DNA from 4 places in the Geodermatophilus sp. SYSU D00779 genome. Region 4 is predicted to be linked to each of the others. Evidence: riboswitches for the same ligand, from Rfam matches in the RefSeq annotation. Region 4 holds a riboswitch; each other region holds the start of a gene.
What was found. Region 4 has a riboswitch for cyclic di-AMP ahead of ACI79G_RS20925 (C40 family peptidase). Riboswitches for the same ligand answer to the same signal wherever they lie in the genome.

Region 1 (5,098 bases), on a different contig from region 4:
GCGGCCAGCTCGCGCTGCATCGCGGTGAACGCCCCGGCGTCCCCGGTGAGGTCGAGCGCGCGCAGGTCGGCGCGCGCCTCCACCTGCCGCGACACCAGGTTCTGCACCGGCGTGCTCAGCAGCCCGCCCACCGACAGCAGGAGCAGCACCAGGGGGACGACGGCCGGGTCCGCCGGCGACCGCGCGCCCGCGCGGCGCAGCAACGGCGTCCAGGACAGCAGCCAGCCCGACAGCGCCACCGCGGCCGCTGCCCCCAGCGCCCCGACCAGGGTGCCGGTGAGCACGTCGCCGTGGACGACGTGGCCGAGCTCGTGCGCCACGATCGACTCGACCTCCTCGTCGGACAGGTGCTCGAGCGTCGTGTCGTAGAGGACGATGCGGCGGGTCGACCCGAAACCGGAGACGTAGGCGTTGAGCGCCGTGGTCCGCCGGGAGGCGTCGGAGACGAGCACGTCCTGCACCGGGGTGCCGTTCTCCTCCGCCAGGTCGAGCAGCTCGGTGCGCAGCTCACCGGGGGGCAGCGGCTCGAAGCGGTTGAACGCCGGCTCGATGACCAGCGGGTAGAGGAACGACCCGACGACGACGAAGCCGGCCGCCACCGCCGCGGCCCACGCCCACCAGGTGCGCGGCGCCCGCCGGACCAGCCAGAGGAAGGACGCCAGCGCGAGGGCGGTGAGGACGGCGCTGATGGCGGTCGAGACCGCGAGGTCGCGCAGCCACAGCCCCCAGCTGCGGATCGAGATGCCGTACCGGTGCCGGACCACCTCGGCGTACGCCGACACCGGGAGCGTGGCCAGCTGGCCGAGGACCACCACGGCCGCCGTGCCCAGCAGCACCTGGGCGACCCGCCCTCCGCCGACCGGTCGCGCCGCGGCCCGCACCACCCGCGCCCCCAGCGGGGTCAGCCCCAGGACGGCGGAGACGGCCAGGCCGAGCAGCAACGAGGTCAGCGAGGCCGGCCGCAGCGCCCCGGCGAAGGCCTCGGTCCGGGTCAGGAGGTCCGGGGGCAGGACCGCCGCCGGGTCGACGGGCGTACGCCCACCCGGCGGCTCGGGCAGCAGCGTCCACGGCGGGACCGTCACGAGGACGACGACGAGCGCGGCGCCGAGCACGCCCGCGACCAGGAGCGCGGCCCGGCGGGAGCTCCCCCCGCCCGCCTCGCTCACCCGGCCGATCCTAGGTCGGGCCGAGCGGCGGCCGGGACGGCACCCGGCCGGGGGTGGACCGGTCGTGGGCGTCCGACCGGCCCCGTCCCGGGTCCCGCCCCGAGCCCTGGCGGCCTCCTTGCAGGGTCCCGCCGCGAGCCTGCGAGTGGCGGGGGGCAAGGGGGTCCTTCCAGGGGAGGACGGGGGCCTTCAGACGATGCGGCGCATCGCGCTGATGCCGCCCATCGAGTCGACGCTCACGACCTTCACCGGCTGGCCCGACGTCGAGGCGTGCACCATCTGGCCGTTGCCGATGTACATCGCCACGTGGCTGACGGGGCTGTGGTAGAAGATCAGGTCGCCGGGCTGCAGCTCGGACCGGGACACCGCGGAGCCCATCGTCGCCTGCATCCGCGAGGAGTGCGGCAGGCTGGTGCCGGCCGCGGCGTACGCGTACTGGGTCAACCCCGAGCAGTCGAAGGCGTCCGGTCCGCCGGCGCCCCACACGTACGGGTCCCCGACCTGCGCCAGGGCGGTGTCGACGGCGGCCTGCGCGGCGCCGGTGGCCGCGGCGGCCGGCGCGGCGGGGACCGGCCGGCCGGCGTGCGCGGCCACCACCTCCTGCTGCTGCGGTGCCGACAGCGCGTCGTACTGCGCCTGGTAGTCGGCGATGTCCGCCTCGAGCCGGGCCTGGCGGGCGGTGACCTCGTCGAGCGTGCGCCGGGCGGCGGTCTGCGCGGCGTCGGCGTCGGCGTGGGCCCGCTCGGCCTCAGCGGCGGACGCGGCGACCTCGCCCAGTACGTCGTCGGTGTGGCCGGCGATGGCGTCGAGGGTGGCCAGCTGCGAGACGAACTCCTCGGCCGACCGGCTGGTCATCAGCAGGTCCAGCTCGGGCATGCCGTCGCCGGAGGTGAAGGCGGTGCGGGCGACCTGGCGGATCCGACCGTCGAGCGCGTCGAGCTGCGACTGGGCCTCGGCGACCGCCTGGTCGGCGCTCCGGACGGCGGCCTGCTGCTGCGCCAGCGTCTCGCGGGCCTCGTTGACCTGCTCGGTGACGACCTCGAGCTCGTGCGCGGCCTGGGCGACCAGCTGGGCGGCCCGCGCGGCGCTCGTGGGGTCCTCCGGATCCGCGACGGCGGTGCCCGGCAGCAGCGTCAGGGCGAGGGTGGCGGTGGCTCCCAGGACCAGTCCGCGGGCGATGCCGCGCGACGGGGTGGGGCGGCGGAACGCGACCGCGAGGTCGGGATGGCACTGATCGACGGCATGCCCCAGTGCAGGGCGGGGGGTCGCCACGGGCGGCGGCTCTCCGTTCTTCCTCAGCGACCGCCTACCGAGTTAGCTGACGGGTTCGGGCTGGGAAGAAGGCGCCCTATCTCCGCGCCCCGGCGGACCGGCGCGCGGGAGAACTCACCCCAGTGCTGCGGTGGGTCCCCGGTTCCCCCTCGGCGCCGGTGCGGCGCGTCGGGCGATTCGGCGGTGAGCGGCCGAGGTCACCCTCGTGCAGGTGACGACCACCCGGCCGGACCGGCTCACCGTACGGGGGTGTCGAAGAAGTGACGAACGGGGGTGCCGGGGACTGTGGGGTCGGTGTTCCTCCTGGTCGGCGACACGCCGTCCGTCGCGCCCGGCTCACGCGGACGCCGGAGCACCCCGCTCACCCGGTGCGCCGCTGCGACCCCTGACCGCCGCCCCGCCGCTGCGGCGCGGCCCGTCGTGCCGGGACCGGGCGGGCCGAGTGCTGGTGGCGCAGCGGCGGCACCAGACCGGCGTCGGCCAGCACCTGGACGGCGCGCCGCTCGACCTCGTCGAACTCCACGACCACCCCCGGCGGCAGCACGACGACGTCCTCGGCGGACAGCCGGTCCTCCCGCCGCCCGGTCATCGGCACGACCGTCGGGTCGGCGCCCTGCCAGCCCGGTGGCGCCCCCAGCAGCACGGTGACGACGCAGTCGCCGCAGCCGGTACCGCGGGCGGTGCAGGTGTCGCAGTCGATGTACACGGTGCACTCCTCTGCTCGCCGACCCTCGTCACGGGAGCCGTCCGTGGCCCCGGTCGATCCGGGCAGGACGCTAGGAGCGGACACCGACAGTTCCGTGCGACCGCGCCCCGACAGACGGGCCGCCAGGCGTTGCACCACCCGATCGTGTCGGATCGTCCCCCGGGAGACGCAGGACCCTGGGCAGCCGAGGCTCCGCGACCTAGGGTCCGTCCCGCTGCGCGGAGCTCGGTCGCGAGGGGGGACACCGATGACAGCGTCTCGGCCCGGAACGGCCGCCCGGCGGGTGGCCGGGTGCTGCACGTGACCGGCTTCGGCCCCTACGTCCTGCACGACCTGCTCGGCCGCGGCGGCATGGGCGAGGTGTACCGCGCCTACGACCGCGAGCAGGCCCGCTGGGTCGCGCTCAAGCTGCTGCCGGCCGGCGTGGCCGCCGACGAGGGGTACGTCGAACGCTTCAAGCGGGAGTCCTACGCCGCCGCGCAGCTCAACGACCCGCACGTCATCCCGATCCACCGCTACGGCGAGATCGAGGGCCGGCTCTACATCGACATGCGCCTGGTCGACGGCACCGACCTCGCCGGGGTGATCGCCCAGGAGGGGCCGCTGCACCCGGCACGGGTGGTGCGGATCGTCGAGCAGGCCGCCCGGGCCCTCGACGCCGCGCACGCCCGGGCGCTGGTCCACCGCGATGTCAAGCCGTCCAACCTCCTGGTCGCGGCGCAGGACTTCGTCTACCTCGTGGACTTCGGGATCGCCCAGGTCGGCGGCACGGGGGCGGCCCCGCCGCTGACCGCGGACGGGTCGACGGTCGGCACCTTCGACTACATGGCCCCCGAACGGCTGTGGGGCGGGGAGGTGGACGGCCGCGCCGACGTCTACTCCCTCGCCTGTGTCCTCTACGAGGCGCTGACCGGGCAGCGCCCGTTCCCCGTCGACGGCGTGCCCGCTCTCATGCACGCCCACACGAGCTCGCCGCCGCCACGGGTCACCGCCCTGCGCCCGGACCTCTCCCCCGGCTGGGACGTCGTGGTCGCCCGCGGGATGGCCAAGGACCCCGACGAGCGGTACCCGACCTGCGGCGCGCTGGTCGGGGACGCGATCGGCGTCCTGCAGGGCGTCGTCCCGGGACACGTACCGGCCACGGTCGTCCCCTCCGCTCCCCCGACCCACGTCCCCGGGCCCGCCGTCGCGCCGCCGACCCACGTGCCGCCCGCCGCCTCCGCGTCCGGCTGGCCGCCGGTCACCACGCAGCCGCCTCCGCGGCGCTCGCGCGGGGTGGCCGGGTGGCTGGTCGCGGCCGTGGCCCTCGTCGTGGTGGCCGTCCTCACCGGGGTGCTGCTCGGGCAGAGCGCGTCCGGCGACGACGCCCCCACCGGGGGCGACGACGCGGCTGCGGGTGCCACTCCACCGGCGGCCGAGGCCGCCGCGCCGTCGCCCGCACAGGAGCCCACCCCCGGGCCGGGTCCGGGACGCGCGTCGGCGCCGGCGACGGAGTCCGGGTCCAGCCCCGCCCCCGACCCGCAGCGGGCAGAGGGCGACCTCGGCCTCGCCACGACGATCTCCAGCCCCGCGTGCGACAGCAGCTGGGTGGTCTTCCTGGGCTCGGCGGTCGATCCCGACACCTACCCGGAGGACGTCGCCGTGCTCCTCGCCGACCACCCCGGCGCCGAGTACCTGCTGACCGAGGGCAGCTGCGCGTCGCTCCGGCAGGAGCTGGACGGCAACCGCATCTACAGCGTGTACGAGGGCCCCTACCCCGACCGGGCGACCGCCTGCGCCGCGCGGGCCCGCGTGGGCGGCGACGCGTACGTCAAGCGCCTGGACGACACGACCCCGCCCGAGCAGCTGTGGACCTGCTGACCGGCCCCGCGCACGGAGCCGCCGGTGTGTGACCACGGCGCGGAGGCACCCGGGCTGCCTCTCCTCACCCGGCGCGCCTTCCTCCGCCGCACCT
Region 2 (5,098 bases), on a different contig from region 4:
GATGAGGAACAGCTGCCGCTGGTAGTCACCGACGTACTCGCGGAAGCCGAGGGTCCGCTCGATGACCTGCTGCGGCGAGCCGACGGTCAGCGGCGTCTCGCGGGAGAAGTCCTCCAGCGAGGGGCCGTGGCCGTAGACCGGCGCGTCGTCGAAGTACGGCCGGAACTCAGCGAGCGCGTCCTGGCTGTTCCTCCGCATGAACACCTGCCCGCCCAGCCCGACGATCGCCTGGTCGGCGCTGCCGTGGCCGTGGTGCTCGAAGCGGCGGCGGTAGAACTCGACCATCCGGGCGGTGTGCTCCTTCGGCCAGAAGATGTGGTTGTGGAAGAAGCCGTCGCCGTAGTAGGCGGCCTGCTCGGCGATCTGCGGTGAGCGGATCGAGCCGTGCCACACGAACGGCGGGACGCCGTCCAGCGGCCGCGGGGTCGAGGTGAAGCCCTGCAGCGGCGTGCGGAACTGCCCCTGCCAGTCGACGACCTCCTCGTCCCACAACCGGCGCAGCAGCGCGTAGTTCTCCACCGCCAGCGGCAGGCCGTTGCGGATGTCCTGCCCGAACCAGGGGTAGACCGGGCCGGTGTTGCCGCGGCCCATCATCAGGTCGACCCGGCCGCCGGCCAGGTGCTGCAGCATCGCGTAGTCCTCGGCGATCTTCACCGGGTCGTTGGTGGTGATCAGCGTGGTCGCCGTCGACAGCTGCAGCGTGGTGGTCTGCGCGGCGATGTAGGCCAGCGTCGTCGTCGGCGAGGAGGAGAAGAACGGCGGGTTGTGGTGCTCGCCCAGGGCGAAGACGTCGAGCCCGACCTCCTCGGCCTTCTTCGCGATGGTGACGATCGCCTGGATCCGCTCAGCCTCGCTGGGCGTGCGGCCGTTGGTGGGATCGGTCGTGATGTCGCTGACCGAGAAGACGCCGAACTGCATGTCGGTCTCCGTTGGTTGAGAGTGCAACTACCGGCCCGTGCAACGTACCGCGGCCTGCGGTATTCCCCTCGTCCTGCCCCCTCGGAGGGAGGGCGGACGCCGGAGTGCGACGTCACTCACGTTTCCGATGTGGTTCCCGACATTGTCACGGGACGGTAACGCCGCCTACGGTGGCTGACGTCCGGTCGGTCGTCTCGTCCCCGCTCGGGGAGCCTGACCGGACGCCGCCGAGTCGTGTCCGCCACCAGCGGGCGCGAGCCGGGGACCCACCGCAGTACTGGGGTGAATCCCGCCCGCGTGCACGCCGCGCGGGCCGGTAGGGCTGCTTCCCGCCCGAACCCGTCAGCTAACTCGGTAGGCGGCTCACGGAAGAACGGAGCACCCGCATGCCCCGCCCACGGGCCCTCGCGGCACGCCGGCCCACCCGGCCACGCGCACTCCGCGCCTCTTCCCCGGCCTGCTGACCCGGTACCTGACCGCGCCCGCCGGCACCCCTCGTCCGCCGGCGTCCCCGTAGACCGCGCCGCACCGGGCTGTCCTCTGCCCTGAGGACCCTCCCGCGCGCCCTCTCGCCACGGAGCACCCCCACCTGATGGACACCAAGCAGTTCCCGGCCGTCCCGGCCCCCGACGCCCCCGTCAACCGGGGCGCCCGCCGTCGCCTGCGGCTGCCCACCCGCGGCCGCCGCCCGGCGATCCTGCTGGCCACCGCTGCCGCCGGTGCGATCGTCGTCAACACCGTCATCGGCGCGCAGCCGGCCGCCGAGGCCGAGGCCGAGACGGTGACGGCCTCGATGAGCGTCGCCGAGCAGCTCGGCATCACCGAGGAGTCGGCGCAGCAGCCGCTCGCCGCCCCGGCCGCCACCGAGCTGGCCCCGCTGCAGGACCTCGCCGCCTCCCGCAGCGAGCGTCAGGTCGCGGAGGCGCAGGCCGCGCAGGTCCAGGCCGCCGCCGAGCAGGCCGAGCTGGACCGCCAGGCCGCCGAGAAGGCCGCCGCCGAGCAGGCCGCTCGCGAGGCCGCGGAGCGCGCGGCCGCCGAGAAGGCCGCCGCCGAGGCCGCCGCCCGTGAGGCCGCGGAGCGCGACGCCGCCGCGAAGAAGGCTGCGGCTCCGGCGCCCGCCGCCAGCAGCTCGTCGTCCGCGGCGCGTGGCTCCTTCAAGGACTACGCGATGAGCAAGGTCGGCAGCGCCGAGCAGTTCAGCTGCCTGGAGAAGCTGTGGGGCAAGGAGAGCGGCTGGAACCCCAACGCGCAGAACCCCACCAGCACCGCCTACGGCATCCCGCAGTTCCTCAACTCGACCTGGGCCAGCACCGGCATCGCCAAGACGTCGGACGGCTACCGCCAGATCGACGCGGGCCTGATCTACATCGAGAGCCGCTACGGCAGCCCCTGCGGCGCCTGGGCGCACTCGCAGTCCACCGGCTGGTACTGAGCGAGGACCCCGTCCTCCCCACCCCTCGCAGGCTCGGGGCGGGACCCGAGACGGGGCCGCCTCCTGCCCCCCGGGCCGGAGGTCAGCAGCACCGAGGGCCGTCCCCGCACTGCGGGGGCGGCCCTCGGCCGTTCCCGGGCCGTGGTGGACTGCGAGGTGTGACCGTCCGCTCCGTCCCGTCCGCCTTCGTCCGCGCCCACACCCAGGTGCGGCGGCCCTCCTCGGTGCCGGAGGTCCGGCTGCACGTCGCCGACGACGTCGTCGCGCTGTGGGAGGCGATGGAGGCGGCGGACGGCGGGGCGGGGGAGACCCCGCCGTTCTGGGCCGCCGCCTGGCCCGGCGGGCAGGCCCTGGCCCGGTACGTGCTCGACACCCCGTCGGTGGTGGCCGGGCGGGCCGTCCTCGACCTCGGCTCCGGCAGCGGGCTGGTGGCGCTCGCCGCGCGCCTCGCCGGCGCCCGGTCGGTGCTGGCCAGCGACGTCGACCCGTTCAGCCGCACGGCGGTCGGCGTCAACGCCGGCCTCAACGGCGTCGGTGGGATCAGCGTCACCGGCGACGTCCTCGGCCGCGACCCGGTCGGCATCGACGTCGTCCTGGCCGGCGACGTCTGCTACGACCGGGAGATGACCGAGCGGGTGCTGCCCTTCCTCGACCGGGCCCGCGCTGGCGGCTGCGAGGTCTACGTCGGCGACCCCGGCCGGCCCTACCTGCCGCACGACCGGCTCGAAGGTGTGGCGGTCTACGAGATCGCGGAGACCGAGGGGCCCGGGCTGCGCCGCACGACGGTCTGGCGGCTGCCCTGAGCGGGACCGTGCACGTCGGGACGTCGGGCTGGAGCTACGACCACTGGGACGGCGTCCTCTACCCGCCGGGCACCCCGCCGCGGGACCGGCTGGCGCACTACGTCCGGCGCTTCGGCACCGTCGAGCTGAACGCCAGCTTCTACCGCTGGCCGCGCACGGCGACCTTCGCCTCCTGGCGCCGGCGGCTGCCCCCGGGCTTCCAGCTCTCGGTCAAGGCCCCGCGCGGGCTGACCCACGCCAAGCGGCTGTACGCCCCCGAGACGTGGGTCGGCCGGCTCACCGCGTGCTGGCACGAGCTGGGGGACAAGCGCGCCGTCCTGCTGGTGCAGCTGCCGCCCACCCAGGCCCGGGACGACGCCCGGCTCGACTTCTTCCTCGCCCTGCTGCCGGAGTGGGTGCGGGTCGCGGTGGAGTTCCGCCACCCCAGCTGGCACGACGAGGCGGTGTACGCCCTGCTCGAGCGGCACGGCGCGGCGTACTGCGTGATGAGCGGCGCCGGCCTGCCGTGCGTGCTGCGGGCGACCGCGCCGTTCGTCTACGTGCGCCTGCACGGCCCGGACGACGCCCACCTCTACGCCGGCTCCTACCCCGACGCCGACCTGCGCTGGTGGGCCGACCGGATCGGCGAGTGGGCGCGCGGCGGCCGCGACGTCTACGCCTACTTCAACAACGACGGGCACGGGCACGCGGTCCGCAACGCGGAGGCGCTGCGGGCCCTCGTCCAGACCTGAGTCCTGCCGAGGTGCCCGTCCGGCGCGCCGCTCGGGTCGCCGACCCGGACGGTCGGGGTCGCGTTGCTGACGGCGGTCCCCGGGGAGTGCTCCGCGGGTCAGGCCGGCGATGTGCCCGTGGGAGGGGGCGGCGTCCCGGGGGTGGCGCGGCCGGGCGCGGGTCGAGGCGGCGCGGGCGGTGGCAGGTCGGCGATCTCGCGCAGCGCGCCGCGGAGGTGCAGGAGCCCGTCGCGGCCGAGGAGTTCCTCGAGCTCGGCCTCGATCCCGGTGATCGTGTCGAACGCGGCCTGCAGGGCGTCCTGGCCGAGGTCGGTGAGGACGATGAGCTTGGCGCGCCGGTCGCTCGGGTCCGGGACGCGCTCCAGGTAGCCGTGGGCCGCCAGGTGGTCGACCAGCTCGCCCATCGCCTGCGGCGTCATCAGCGCCCGTTCGGCCAGCTGGGTGAGCCGGGTGCCGTCGCGGTCGATGTTCACGAACACCGCCGAGTGCGCCACGCGGATGGGGTGGCCGGCTGCGGCGACGCCCGCCGTGATGCGGGCCTCCAAGCGGGCGGCGGCTCGCTCCACGAGGTAGGTGGTGTTGGTCTCCGGCTCGCGCAGGCGACGTGGCATTGACATCCCTCCAGGAGGTCCCGACACTTATTAAGGCAGTCTGTATATCAGGCTGCCTGATGGCTTCGTTGCCGGCGACGTCACCACCGCCGCCCCTGGATGCAGGAGGACCCGATGCCAGAGCCGATCGCCACGCGTCCGGTGAGCCCGGGGTCGCGACCCGCCTCTCGCCCCGCCCCGTTCGCCGTCCGCAGCGACGAGGGGGAGCGTCTCGCCTTCGGGGACGCCACCCTCGTGGTGCGGGCCTCCGCCGAGAGCACGGCGGGTGCCTTCACGGTGTTCGAGGAGGTCCCGCCCCTGACCGACGTCGCCCGGCACGTCCACCAGCACGAGGACGAGGTGTACTACGTCCTCGACGGAGAGCACGAGTTCGACTGCGGGGACCGGACGTTCCGGCTCGGCCCCGGCGATCTCGTGTTCCTGCCCCGCGGCATCCCCCACGCCCATCGGCGCGTGGTGCCCCGAGCCGGGCGCCTGCTGAACATGACCACCCCAGCCGGCCTCGAGGGGCTCTTCCGCTTCCTGGCCCGGGCCGCCGGTGCAGGAGAGCTCGACGCCGCCGCCTACACCGAGGCCTCCACCCGGCATGGCGTCCGATGGCTC
Region 3 (5,098 bases), on a different contig from region 4:
CATCGGGGCGCTCGTCGTGGGAGCGGCGACGGTGCTGGTGTCCGGCCGGTTCCGCCCCGCCGGAGCCGCGGAGTGGTTCGCCGCGCCGGTGCTGCAGGTGCCCGAGTGGTCGCTGCAGGCGGTGCTGGAGCTGGTCGTGCCGCTGGCCATCACCGTGCTGGTGGTGCAGAACGGCCAGGGGATCGCGGTGCTGCGGGCCGCCGGACACGCGCCACCGATCAACGTCGTCACCGTCGCCTGCGGCGCCTGGTCGCTCCTCACGGCGGCGGTGGGCACGGTGTCGACCTGCCTGACCGGGCCGACGAACGCGCTGCTCTCGGCGTCCGGGGAGCGTTCCCGGCAGTACACCGCCGGGATCACCTGCGGCCTGCTGGCCATGCTGTTCGGTCTGTTCGCGCCGCTGTTCACCAGCGCCATGCTGGCCACGCCGCCGGCGTTCATCGCCACGCTCGGCGGCCTGGCCCTGCTGCGGGTGCTGCAGGGGTCCTTCGTCGCGGCGTTCAGCACCCGCTTCACCCTCGGCGCCCTCGTGACCTTCGTGGTGACCGTCGCCGACGTGACGGTGCTGAACGTCGGGGCCGCCTTCTGGGGTCTGCTCGCGGGGTTGGCCGTCTCCGGGCTGCTGGAGCGCCCGGACTTCTCCCCGGCCCCGAGCTGAGCGCCGGTCCCGGGGATCGGCGACCGCCGCTGGTGCCGACCCTCCCGGGCCCATCCGTGGCGGACCGGCCCGGGCCGCGCGCACGGTCGGGGATCAGCCGCCCGGGGCGGGCCGCTCCCGCCCAGCTCGGGGCGGCGTCCACGGTGGCGCGGTGGTCGCCTGCTCGAGGTACCGGAGGGCATCGCCCACCGTCGTGAACCGCGCCCAGTCGTCGTCGGGGACGAGCACGCCGAACCGGTCCTCGGCCGCGACGAGGACCTCGGCCATCGCCAGGGAGTCGAGGCCGAGGTCCTCGGTGAAGGACTTCTCCGGGGCGATGTCGGCGGGGTCGGTGCCGGCGACCGTCCGCAGGACCTCCGCCGGCCCCTCCTCCAGCTCGTCTCGCGTCATCAGGGTGCTGCCTCCGGTCGGTGGCGGGGCGTCCCGTGGCTCAGCGGGGTGCGGGAGCGGACGCCCGGAGCGCCTGCTGCACGTCGTACTCGTGGATCCAGCCGAAGTCCTCCGGGAACCTCGCCACCTTCGCGTCCCGCATCCGGGCGACCGGTCCGTCGGGCAGGTGGAGCAGGGAGTTGGTGACCCAGGAGCTGCGCTGGATCGCGCGTGTGCGGGCCCGGCGGAGCGTCTGGTACCGGGAGAACACCGGCTCCAGATCGTCGCCGGGCCGGGCGCCGGCGACCAGCGCGGCCAGGGCGAAGGCGTCCTCGATCGAGGTGTTCGCACCCTGTCCCTGGTGCGGCAGCATGCCGTGTGCGGCGTCGCCGAGGACGACGACCCGGCCCCGGTACCAGCGCAGCAGGGGGCGCACCGTGAACAGCCCCCACCGGATCGGGCTCTCGGCCGCTCTGATCATCTCGGTGACGGCGCGGTGCCAGCCCCGGAAGGACGCGACCGGGACGTCCTCGTGCACCTCGGCCACCGTGCCGTCGTGCAGCCAGGTCGGCGGGCCCTCCACCACCGCGAAGAAGTTGACCAGCTCGCCGGCACCGCCGATCGCGTAGTGCAGCAGGTGCGCGTCGGGGCCCATCCAGAACTGGATCGCGTGCGGATCGGGCAGGGAGGGCAGGTTCTCGGTGGGCACGATGCCGCGGAAGGCGCTGGTACCGGAGTAGACGGCGTCGTCCGCACCGGTGACCCACCGGCGGACGGTGGACCGCACGCCGTCGGCGCCGACGACCACGTCGGCGCGTGCCACCCGACCGTTGGCGAACTCGAGCACGACCGAGTCGCGCTCCGGGACGAGATCGGTCAGCCGGCAGCCCAGGTGCAGGTGCTCGGCGCCGAACGCGCCGCTGAGGGTCCTCTGCAGGTCGGCGCGGTGGATGCCGAAGTACGGCGCACCGAACCGGTCCACGTAGGTACCGCCCTCGGCCACCGGGTGGGCGGCGATGCGGCTGCCGTCCTGCCAGTGGCGGTAGACCAGCTCCGTGGGGATCGTCGAGGCCGCGGCCAGTTCGTCGAGCAGGCCCAGCCGGGCGTACTCCCGGGTGGCGTTGGCCGACAGCGCGATCGCCGCACCGATCTCGGTCAGTTGCGCGGCCTGCTCGAACACCTCGGCCCGCACACCCCGCTCACGCAACGCCAGGGCCAGGGACAGTCCCCCGATGCCGGCGCCGACGATCGCCACCCGGAGGTCGGGATCCCTCATGCGGCTCGACGCTAGCCAGTGGGCGCGGTCCCGCACAGGTGCGCCGGCCGGGTGGGACGAGGGCCGAGCCGGGCCGGGCTCGACCGGCGTGCGCTGTCATCGGTCACGCCGCCCGAGGTGTGCACCCAGCCGGTCCCGGACCGTGAGCGCACGGCCCGGGAGGGGTGACGGCACTGCGGCCGCCGGCCGTCTCTCCGCGCTCCGTTTGCTGTGACCCACGTCACAACCTACGGTCAGGCCGCCCGCATCCGCGGGACGGTCCGGTAGCACGCCGAGTCCTGCCGCTGGCCGGGCCGACCTCGACTCACCTCAGGCAGGAACGGGAGATCGCAGGACCTCCGGGCCGCCTCAGCGGTCCTCGGGGTGAAGCCGTGCTCCCCACGGCCGGGCAGTCCTCCCGCCCGAACCCGACAGCTCATCCCGCAGGCGCGCTCGGAGGATCTCATGCACCAGCACATCCTCGGCATGCGTCGTCCCGTCCGGGCGGTGCTGCCCCTCCGCCTGGCCGTCGTGGCGGTCCTGGCGCTCGCCGTCCTCGCGGTACCGGCCCCGGCGAGGGCGGACTCCGACGCCTCGACCAGTGCAGCAGTGGACCTGTGCGCGACCGTCGCCTCGCGTGCCGGTTTCACCGGCGACCGGCTCGTCACCGCGGTCGCGGTGGGCATGGGGGAGTCGTCCTGCCGTGCGGACGCGCAGAACGCGAACGGCCCGACGAAGGGCTGTCCGAACGGCTCGGTGGACCGTGGTCTCTGGCAGATCAACAGCTGCTGGCACCCCTCGGTCTCCAAGAGCTGCGCCTACGACGCCCAGTGCAACGCCAACGCCGCCCATCGGATCTCCGCCAAGGGCACCAACTTCAAGCCGTGGGTGGCCTACACCAACGGCTCGTACCGGAAGCACCTGGAGGCGGCCCGGGCCGCGGTCGGCCGACTCAGCCGGACCTAGGTCCCCGGGTGAGGCACCTCACCGTGCCCGGACCCGGGACCCGTCGGCAGGGCACGCCGGCGGGATCGGCGTGCCCTGCCACGGCGGACCCACCCGACCGATCCCGCCGGCCCGGTGGGCCGAGCCGGACCCCCGCGCCGTCTCCCGGAGCCGGGTCGCAGGCCCTCCTCCGCCCCAGCCGGCGCAGGGCCACCAGGGCTCAGGGGCGGGGGAGCGGCGGCAGGGTGGGCCGGGACCACGGACCGGCACGCGCGCTGACGAGGCCGGGTCCGAGCCGCTGGACCGGCCTCGTCACCGGCGCACTCCTGCTGGTGCTGCTCGCTGCGCCGGCTCGGGCGGCGTCGGCGCCGCAGCAGTGTGCAGCCGGCTCCGTCCGGCTCACCTTCGACGACGGGCCCTCCGCGACCGCCACAGCCGACATCCTGGACACGCTGGCGGACCGGGGCGTGGAGGCGACGTTCTTCGTCACCGGCGAGATGGCCGCTGCCCGACCCGACCTCGTCCGTCGCGCCAGCCAGGAGGGCCACCGGATCGGCAACCACTCGTGGAACCACCCGAGGCTCACCACGCTGGACCAGGCGCAGGTGGAGTCGCAACTGCGACGCACCAACGAGGTCATCGAGCGGGCCACGGGGCGCTCCCCCGGGGAGTGGCGCCCGCCGTACGGGGACACCAACGGCGTCGTGGAGGCGGCCGCCCGGCAGGTCGGCCTGGACGCGATGGTGTTGTGGACCGTCGACCCCCGTGACTGGGCGGACCCGCCGGCGACGACGATCCGGGACCGGGTGCTGCGGGACGTGCGGCCGGGGAGCGTCGTGCTGTTGCACGACGCCACGGGGCACAACACCCCCGCAGCCCTGCCCATGATCCTGGACGGGCTGGCCGAGAGGGGGTACTGCACGCAGTGAGGCCCCCCACCAGGCCGCGGAGCGCCGGAGCGGTCAGCGCCTTCGCTGCGCGCTCGCCGGCACGAGCCCCTCGCTGTAGCGGGTGGCGACTGCTCAGGAGCGACACACCGACGGCGCGGCGATGGCCGCACGGCGCGGGGTCGGCTGCAGCGACCGGAGCGATGCCGGCCGGATCCCACGGAGCCAGGTCGGCGACGAGTCGGGCGACGGTGGGGGACGACCGAGACGGTCGGTGGAGGTCCCCTGGCCGCGGGGCCGGCGACGCCACTGGCGTCGGCGGCGCTGACCGGCGTCATGACGACGGCGATCCGCGAGGTGCACCTGCCCAACGGTCCGTGGGCCGCCAACGGCCGCTGGGAGCACAACGCCGTCCTGATCGCGGCCGTGACGTCGCTGGCCGGGACCGGGCCCGGGGACCTGTCCCTCGACCGCCTCCTGGGGACCGAGCGCAGCGGGCCCCTGTGGGCGTTGGCCGCGCTGGGCACCGGCGTCGGGACGGCGTTCCTGACGATGGCGCTCGGCCGTCGGGGCCGGCCGACAGCTGCTGCCGGCCCTCGGTCGACGGCGGTCGAGGCGCCGCACGGCGACACCGCCGGGGACCCGACCACGGCGGGGGCCTGACCGGAGCGGGCACTCGCAACCGCTGCCGCGCCCGCGGCTGAGGCGGGTGCCTCCCCGGAGCGCGGTCCGCTCGCGCCGGCCCGGGGTCGTCTCAGCCGAGGCGGGCGGCGAGGGTCTGCGCGGCGTCGCCGGCGCACCGGCGGAAGAGGTCGTCGTCGCCGGTGCACAGCCAGTTCACCGACGCCCCGAACAGCAGCCCCAGGACCGACTCCGCCAGCACCTCGACGTCGCCGGACCAGGTGCCGCCGGATGCCTCGGCCACGCGGTGCAGCAGCTCGAGGACGTCGCCGCGGTACTGCTCGGTGGACTCCCGCGCCGCGG
Region 4 (5,098 bases):
CGCAGCGCCGACGAGCGATCCGAGCGTGTCGCGGAAGAGGTCGCCGTTGGTGTCGTCGTTGTCCTCGGAGAGCTGGGTCCCGAACCACGCGTCCGACCGCCACTCGAACAGCTCCCACAGCGCCCCGACGGCGATGCCCAGGGCCGCGGTCACCACGCCGATGCCGACGTAGTGCCGCAGGTGCGTCTCGTCGCGGGGGTCCGGGACGACGTCCAGCCGGGCGAGGCCGATGTAGACGACCGGGGCCGTGAGCATCGGGAGCGTGAAGTGCACCAGGTCGTCGAAGCGGACGAACTCGTCGTAGAGGCCGAGCGTCTCGCCGAACCCCTGCAGCGCCATGCCGAGGGTCAGCGACAGGTCGTAGAGCCGGGGCAGGTTCACCAGTCGCGCGACGAGCGTGATGCTCCCCAGCGCGACCAGCAGGGCCGCCGACCCCCACTGCCCGTCGACCGCGTAGACCGCGGCCCCGGCGAAGATGATCAGCCTGAGGACGTCGATGCCGTCCCTGATCCACGGATTCCAGTCACCCAGCAGCAGCGTGCGCCCGTCCACGTCGCCGGACTACCCGCCGGGGACGGCGCACGCTCGCCGTTCGCGACCCTGCGTCACCAGATTCCGCCGTCACCCAGGCGACCGGGGGACGACTGCGTCTGCGGCGCGCGCACGGCGACCTCCCGGTGCTGCACTGTCCCCGGCCGGCGCAGCGCCGGCGGAGGCACCGCAGGACAGGAGCACGTCGTGACCGATCGGGAGCTCGGGCCGACCACCGCGAGGAGCAGCCGCACGGCCCGCTGCAGCAGCCATGCCGCCGGTCACGGCGTCCACCCCACCCGCGTGCTGCTCTGCGACAACAGTCCGGACGACGCGTGGACACCGGTCGTCGTCATGGGCGCCGTCGGCGACGTGCTCACCGTGGCCTGCGGCGCGGAGCTCCGGCGCTACCGCAACCACGAGGCCGGCCGGCTGCTGGACCTGGCCGACACCACCGGCCCCGACGCCCTCCTCAACGAGCGGTACGGCCTGCTCTTCCTGCGGACCTGGCCGCAGGACGCCGCCTCGGTGTTCTCGTTGCAGCCGGCCGACCAGCCGCCGCACCCCTGCCGCTGACCTCCGCGGCGGGATCGGCGATCTCGCCGGGGCGGGGAGCGACGGGGGCCCGGACGCGGGGGTGCCCCGGCCGGCAGCGTCGCCGACCGGGGCATCCCGTGCGACCGGGTCAGGCGACCCGGCGGGCGCCCGAGTAGCTCGGCATCGAGTCGAGCTTCATGACCTGGACCGGCTTGCTGGAGTTCAGCGCGTGCACGATCTGGCCGTTGCCGATGTACATCGCCACGTGCGAGACCGGGCTGTAGAAGAACACCAGGTCACCCGGCTGCAGGTTGGCCTTCGACACCGGGGTGCCGAACGTCGACTGCGCCTTGGACGTGCGCGGGAGGGAGATGCCGGCCGCCTTGTAGGAGAAGCTGGTCAGCCCCGAGCAGTCGAAGGAGTTGGGGCCGGTGGCGCCGTACACGTACCGGTCACCCACCTGGGCGAGCGCGGTGTTGACGGCGGTCTGCGCGGCGCCGCTGGCCGCGGCGGCCGGGGCTGCGGCGACGGTCGGGGCGGCGGCGAGGGCCGTACCGGTCGGGCCACCCACAGCGGCCGAGGCCGGGGCGGGGGCGAGGGCGATCCCGGCGCCGGCGATGGCGGCGACGGCGACACCCCGGAACGAGCGGCGAGCGAAGGACGTGCGGGCAGTCGTCATCGACGACGGTTCTCCTGTTCTCCACGACCGCCTACCGGGTTAGCTGACGGGTTCGGACGGGGGAGTCGCCCGGCGCGACGAGGTCGCGCTTCACCCCAGTGCTGCGGTGGGTCCCCGGCCTGCGCAGCGGTCATCGACCGGTGCGCGGTTCGGCGGCGTCCGTCGGGTGTCGCAAGGTCAGCGACGCGGGCCCTCCGGACGGCGACCGAGGCTAGGTGGGCCCTTCGGCCCTGTTCAAAGCGAGCGCCGCGGTCCCGTACAGCGGTTGACGCGGACCGCGACACGCCGAGCCGACCACGACGATCGCCGTCGGCGAACCGCGGGTACGCGTGGGAAAAGCCCTGGTCGGGGCGTTATGAAAAAGTTGCTTCGATGGCGGAGAGCCGATGCACACCGTGTCTGATCAGGTGCCGAGAGCTCCGGCGGTGTCGTGGTTGGTCCGGGGGTTCCCCGGGCACGACCAGAGGTGACAGACCCAAGGAGGAGCACCATGGCCGGCATGTTGAGGAAGGTCCTGGCCTCGGGGATCGCGGCGAAGGTCATCCAGGAGGCCCGCAAGCCGCAGAACCAGGCCAAGATCAAGGAGTTCATCGCCAAGATGGGCGAGCAGAACAAGAAGCAGGGCGGCGGCCGGGGCTACGGCCGCGGTCCGGTGCGCTGAGCACCGGACGCTGAGCGCACGGCGACCCCCGCTCGCACCGGGCGGGGGTCGCCGTCATGCTCGGGGACCGTGCTGCGGATCGCCGTCCTCGACGACTTCCAGTCCGTGTCCGGTGAGTTCGCCGACTGGTCACGTCTGCCCGAGGAGGCCGAAGTCGTCGCCTTCGCCGACCACCTCGACGACGAGGACGCCGTCGTCGACCGGCTCGCCGGGTTCGACGTCGTCGTCGCCATGCGCGAGCGCACCCCGTTCCCGCGCAGCCTCCTCGAGCGGCTGCCGCGGCTGCGGCTGCTGGTGACCACCGGCGCCCGCAACGCCGCCATCGACGTGGCCGCGGCCGCCGAGCGCGGCGTGACCGTCTGCGGCACCGGTGCCCACCCCACCGGTCCGGTCGAGCTGACCTGGGCGCTGGTCCTGGCGGTGGCCCGGCACGTCCCCGAGGAGGACGCCGGGGTCCGGGCCGGCGGCTGGCAGCGCACCGTCGGGACCGACCTCGCCGGCGCCCGGCTCGGCGTCGTCGGCCTCGGCCGGCTCGGCACCCGCGTCGCCCGCATCGGCCAGGCGTTCGGCATGGACGTCGTCGCCTGGAGCCAGAACCTGACCGACGAGCGCGCCGCCGAGGCCGGCGCGCGCCGCGTCGACCGCGACGAGCTGTTCGCCACCGCCGACGTCGTCACCGTGCACCTGGTGCTCTCCGAGCGCACCCGCGGTCTGGTCGGCCGCCGCGAGCTCGCCCGGATGAAGCGCAGCGCGATCCTGGTCAACACCTCCCGCGGCCCGATCGTCGACGAGGCCGCGCTGCTCGAGGCGCTGTCCGAGGGGCGCCTCGCGGGGGCCGGCCTCGACGTCTACGACCGCGAGCCGCTGCCCGCCGACGCCGCCCTGCGCACCGCGCCGCGCACCGTGCTCACCCCGCACCTGGGCTACGTCACCCGCGACACCTACCGGGTCTTCTACGGCGACGCCGTCGAGGACGTCGCCGCCTTCCTCCGCGGGGAACCGGTCCGCGTCCTCACGCCCGCGTGACCCGTGCCGGGCCCGGGTACCCACCGGGCCCGGCACGAGGAGGCCTGCGATGACCGAGGGCAACATGACCGGCCGTCCCTACGGCGGCGCCAACGAGCGACCCGACGACGACGTCCTCCCCGGCGAGCGGCCGGAGCAGGACCTGGTCGGGCCGCCGTCCCAGCAGGAGGAGCCGCGGGCGGCGCGGGACGGCGAGATGTCGACCAACCCGGGTGAGACCGGCAGCGGCGTCCCGGACACCGACCACCCGCTCGGGGGCCGGCAGGGCGGCAACTGACCCGGCGCGGGCTACGGCCGCCCGGCGTGGGGGACGGCGACCTCGGTCGCCACCAGCACCGCCTCGCGCACCGGCGCGCGGTTGTGCTCGTAGAAGTCCGGCGCGCAGCACATCAGCAGCGTGCGGCCGTCCTCCCCGCCGAGCATGCAGGCGAAGACGCCGAGTCCCTCCGGCGCGGCGACCTCGTCGACGATCGCGCCGCCCTGTTCGACCCGCACCACCCGTCCGCCGACCGCGTCCGCCGCCCGCACGTGTCCCTCGGCGTCCAGCGCGCAGCCGTCCGGCGCCACCGTGAGCTGGCCCAGCACCTCCTCGGTGGTCCGGCCGGTCACCTCCGGCCCGAGCGACGCCCACACGCGCCGGTTGGTCAGCGCGCCGTCGGCACCGAGGTCGAAGGCGGTGTACCGGTTGCCGAGGGTCTCCCCGACGACGAGCGTGCCGCCGTCCGGGGGGACCACCATGCCGTTGGGGAACTGCAACCCCTCCGCGGCGACCGACACCGTGCCGTCGGGGTCGATGCGCTTCAGTGACGCGGTCCGCGCGTCGCCGCCGCCCATCAGGTCGAAGCCGAAGTCGCCGACGAACACCTGCCCTGCGTCGGGGACCACCAGGTCGTCGAGGTGCCCGCCGCAGTGCTCGGTCAGGTCGGCGTGGGTCGACAGGGTCCCGTCGGCGTACCGCAGCACGCGGTGGTCCTTCATCGCCACGACCACCAGCGACCCGCCGGGCAGCCAGCCCAGCCCCGATGGCTGGCCCTCCACCTCGACGACGACGGTCTCCGCGCCGTCCGGCGTCACCCGGCTGACCGTGCGCCGGTAGAAGTCCGGCACCCACCAGGTGCCCTCGTGCCAGCGCGGGCCCTCGAAGAACCCGCCACCCTCCAGGACCGTCCTGAGCTGCTGCTCCGCCATGACCCGGACAGCAGGTGGCGCCGGTCACGCACCGACGGCATGGTCGGGACGGCGGCCGCCCGGGTGCCGGCGGCCGTCGCGCGCCGGACCGGACCGGGCGGTCCGGCGCGCCGTTTCCGCAGCCGACCGGCGGGGCAGGCCCCGCGGACCCGCACCCGACAGTGAGGACGACGACCATGCAGGTCGGCTACAAGCTCGCGACCGAGGCCTTCGGGCCGGAGGACCTCGTCCGCCAGACGGTCCGCGCCGAACAGGCGGGCTTCGACTTCGTCGAGATGAGCGACCACTTCCACCCGTGGCTCGACGTCCAGGGGCACAGCTCGTTCACGTGGTCGGTGCTGGGGGCGATGGCGGCCAGGACCGAGCGGATCGGCCTGGCCACCGGCGTGACGTGCCCGATGATCCGGTACCACCCGGCCGTGATCGCGCAGGCCGCGGCGACGGTGCAGATCCTCTCCGGCAACCGCTTCACGCTG

Region 1: it holds a riboswitch for cyclic di-AMP, as region 4 does, so the genes downstream of both, ACI79G_RS02620 (NlpC/P60 family protein) here and ACI79G_RS20925 (C40 family peptidase) in region 4, are expected to answer to the same signal.
Region 2: it holds a riboswitch for cyclic di-AMP, as region 4 does, so the genes downstream of both, ACI79G_RS08920 (aggregation-promoting factor C-terminal-like domain-containing protein) here and ACI79G_RS20925 (C40 family peptidase) in region 4, are expected to answer to the same signal.
Region 3: it holds a riboswitch for cyclic di-AMP, as region 4 does, so the genes downstream of both, ACI79G_RS10370 (hypothetical protein) here and ACI79G_RS20925 (C40 family peptidase) in region 4, are expected to answer to the same signal.

The regions. Positions count from the first base shown of each region.
Region 1 covers NZ_JBJGZQ010000003.1:12,806-17,903, reverse strand. The annotation lists gene ACI79G_RS02625 (M48 family metallopeptidase) at 1-1,166, opposite strand, end outside; gene ACI79G_RS02620 (NlpC/P60 family protein) at 1,356-2,438, opposite strand; cyclic di-AMP (ydaO/yuaA leader) riboswitch at 2,455-2,603, opposite strand; gene ACI79G_RS02615 (hypothetical protein) at 2,800-3,144, opposite strand; gene ACI79G_RS02610 (protein kinase domain-containing protein) at 3,436-5,004, shown strand.
Region 2 covers NZ_JBJGZQ010000009.1:5,257-10,354, reverse strand. The annotation lists gene ACI79G_RS08925 (LLM class flavin-dependent oxidoreductase) at 1-918, opposite strand, end outside; cyclic di-AMP (ydaO/yuaA leader) riboswitch at 1,134-1,294, shown strand; gene ACI79G_RS08920 (aggregation-promoting factor C-terminal-like domain-containing protein) at 1,511-2,350, shown strand; gene ACI79G_RS08915 (class I SAM-dependent methyltransferase) at 2,509-3,153, shown strand; gene ACI79G_RS08910 (DUF72 domain-containing protein) at 3,162-3,884, shown strand; gene ACI79G_RS08905 (MarR family winged helix-turn-helix transcriptional regulator) at 3,983-4,495, opposite strand; gene ACI79G_RS08900 (cupin domain-containing protein) at 4,610-5,098, shown strand, end outside.
Region 3 covers NZ_JBJGZQ010000010.1:153,217-158,314, forward strand. The annotation lists gene ACI79G_RS10355 (benzoate/H(+) symporter BenE family transporter) at 1-658, shown strand, start outside; gene ACI79G_RS10360 (acyl carrier protein) at 752-1,048, opposite strand; gene ACI79G_RS10365 (FAD-dependent monooxygenase) at 1,089-2,303, opposite strand; cyclic di-AMP (ydaO/yuaA leader) riboswitch at 2,599-2,746, shown strand; gene ACI79G_RS10370 (hypothetical protein) at 2,748-3,248, shown strand; gene ACI79G_RS10375 (polysaccharide deacetylase family protein) at 3,560-4,156, shown strand; gene ACI79G_RS10380 (hypothetical protein) at 4,451-4,777, shown strand; gene ACI79G_RS10385 (TetR/AcrR family transcriptional regulator) at 4,869-5,098, opposite strand, start outside.
Region 4 covers NZ_JBJGZQ010000030.1:42,544-47,641, reverse strand. The annotation lists gene ACI79G_RS20935 (hypothetical protein) at 1-552, opposite strand, end outside; gene ACI79G_RS20930 (hypothetical protein) at 739-1,107, shown strand; gene ACI79G_RS20925 (C40 family peptidase) at 1,217-1,747, opposite strand; cyclic di-AMP (ydaO/yuaA leader) riboswitch at 1,760-1,886, opposite strand; gene ACI79G_RS20920 (hypothetical protein) at 2,238-2,408, shown strand; gene ACI79G_RS20915 (D-2-hydroxyacid dehydrogenase family protein) at 2,478-3,434, shown strand; gene ACI79G_RS20910 (hypothetical protein) at 3,484-3,711, shown strand; gene ACI79G_RS20905 (SMP-30/gluconolactonase/LRE family protein) at 3,723-4,622, opposite strand; gene ACI79G_RS20900 (TIGR03557 family F420-dependent LLM class oxidoreductase) at 4,799-5,098, shown strand, end outside.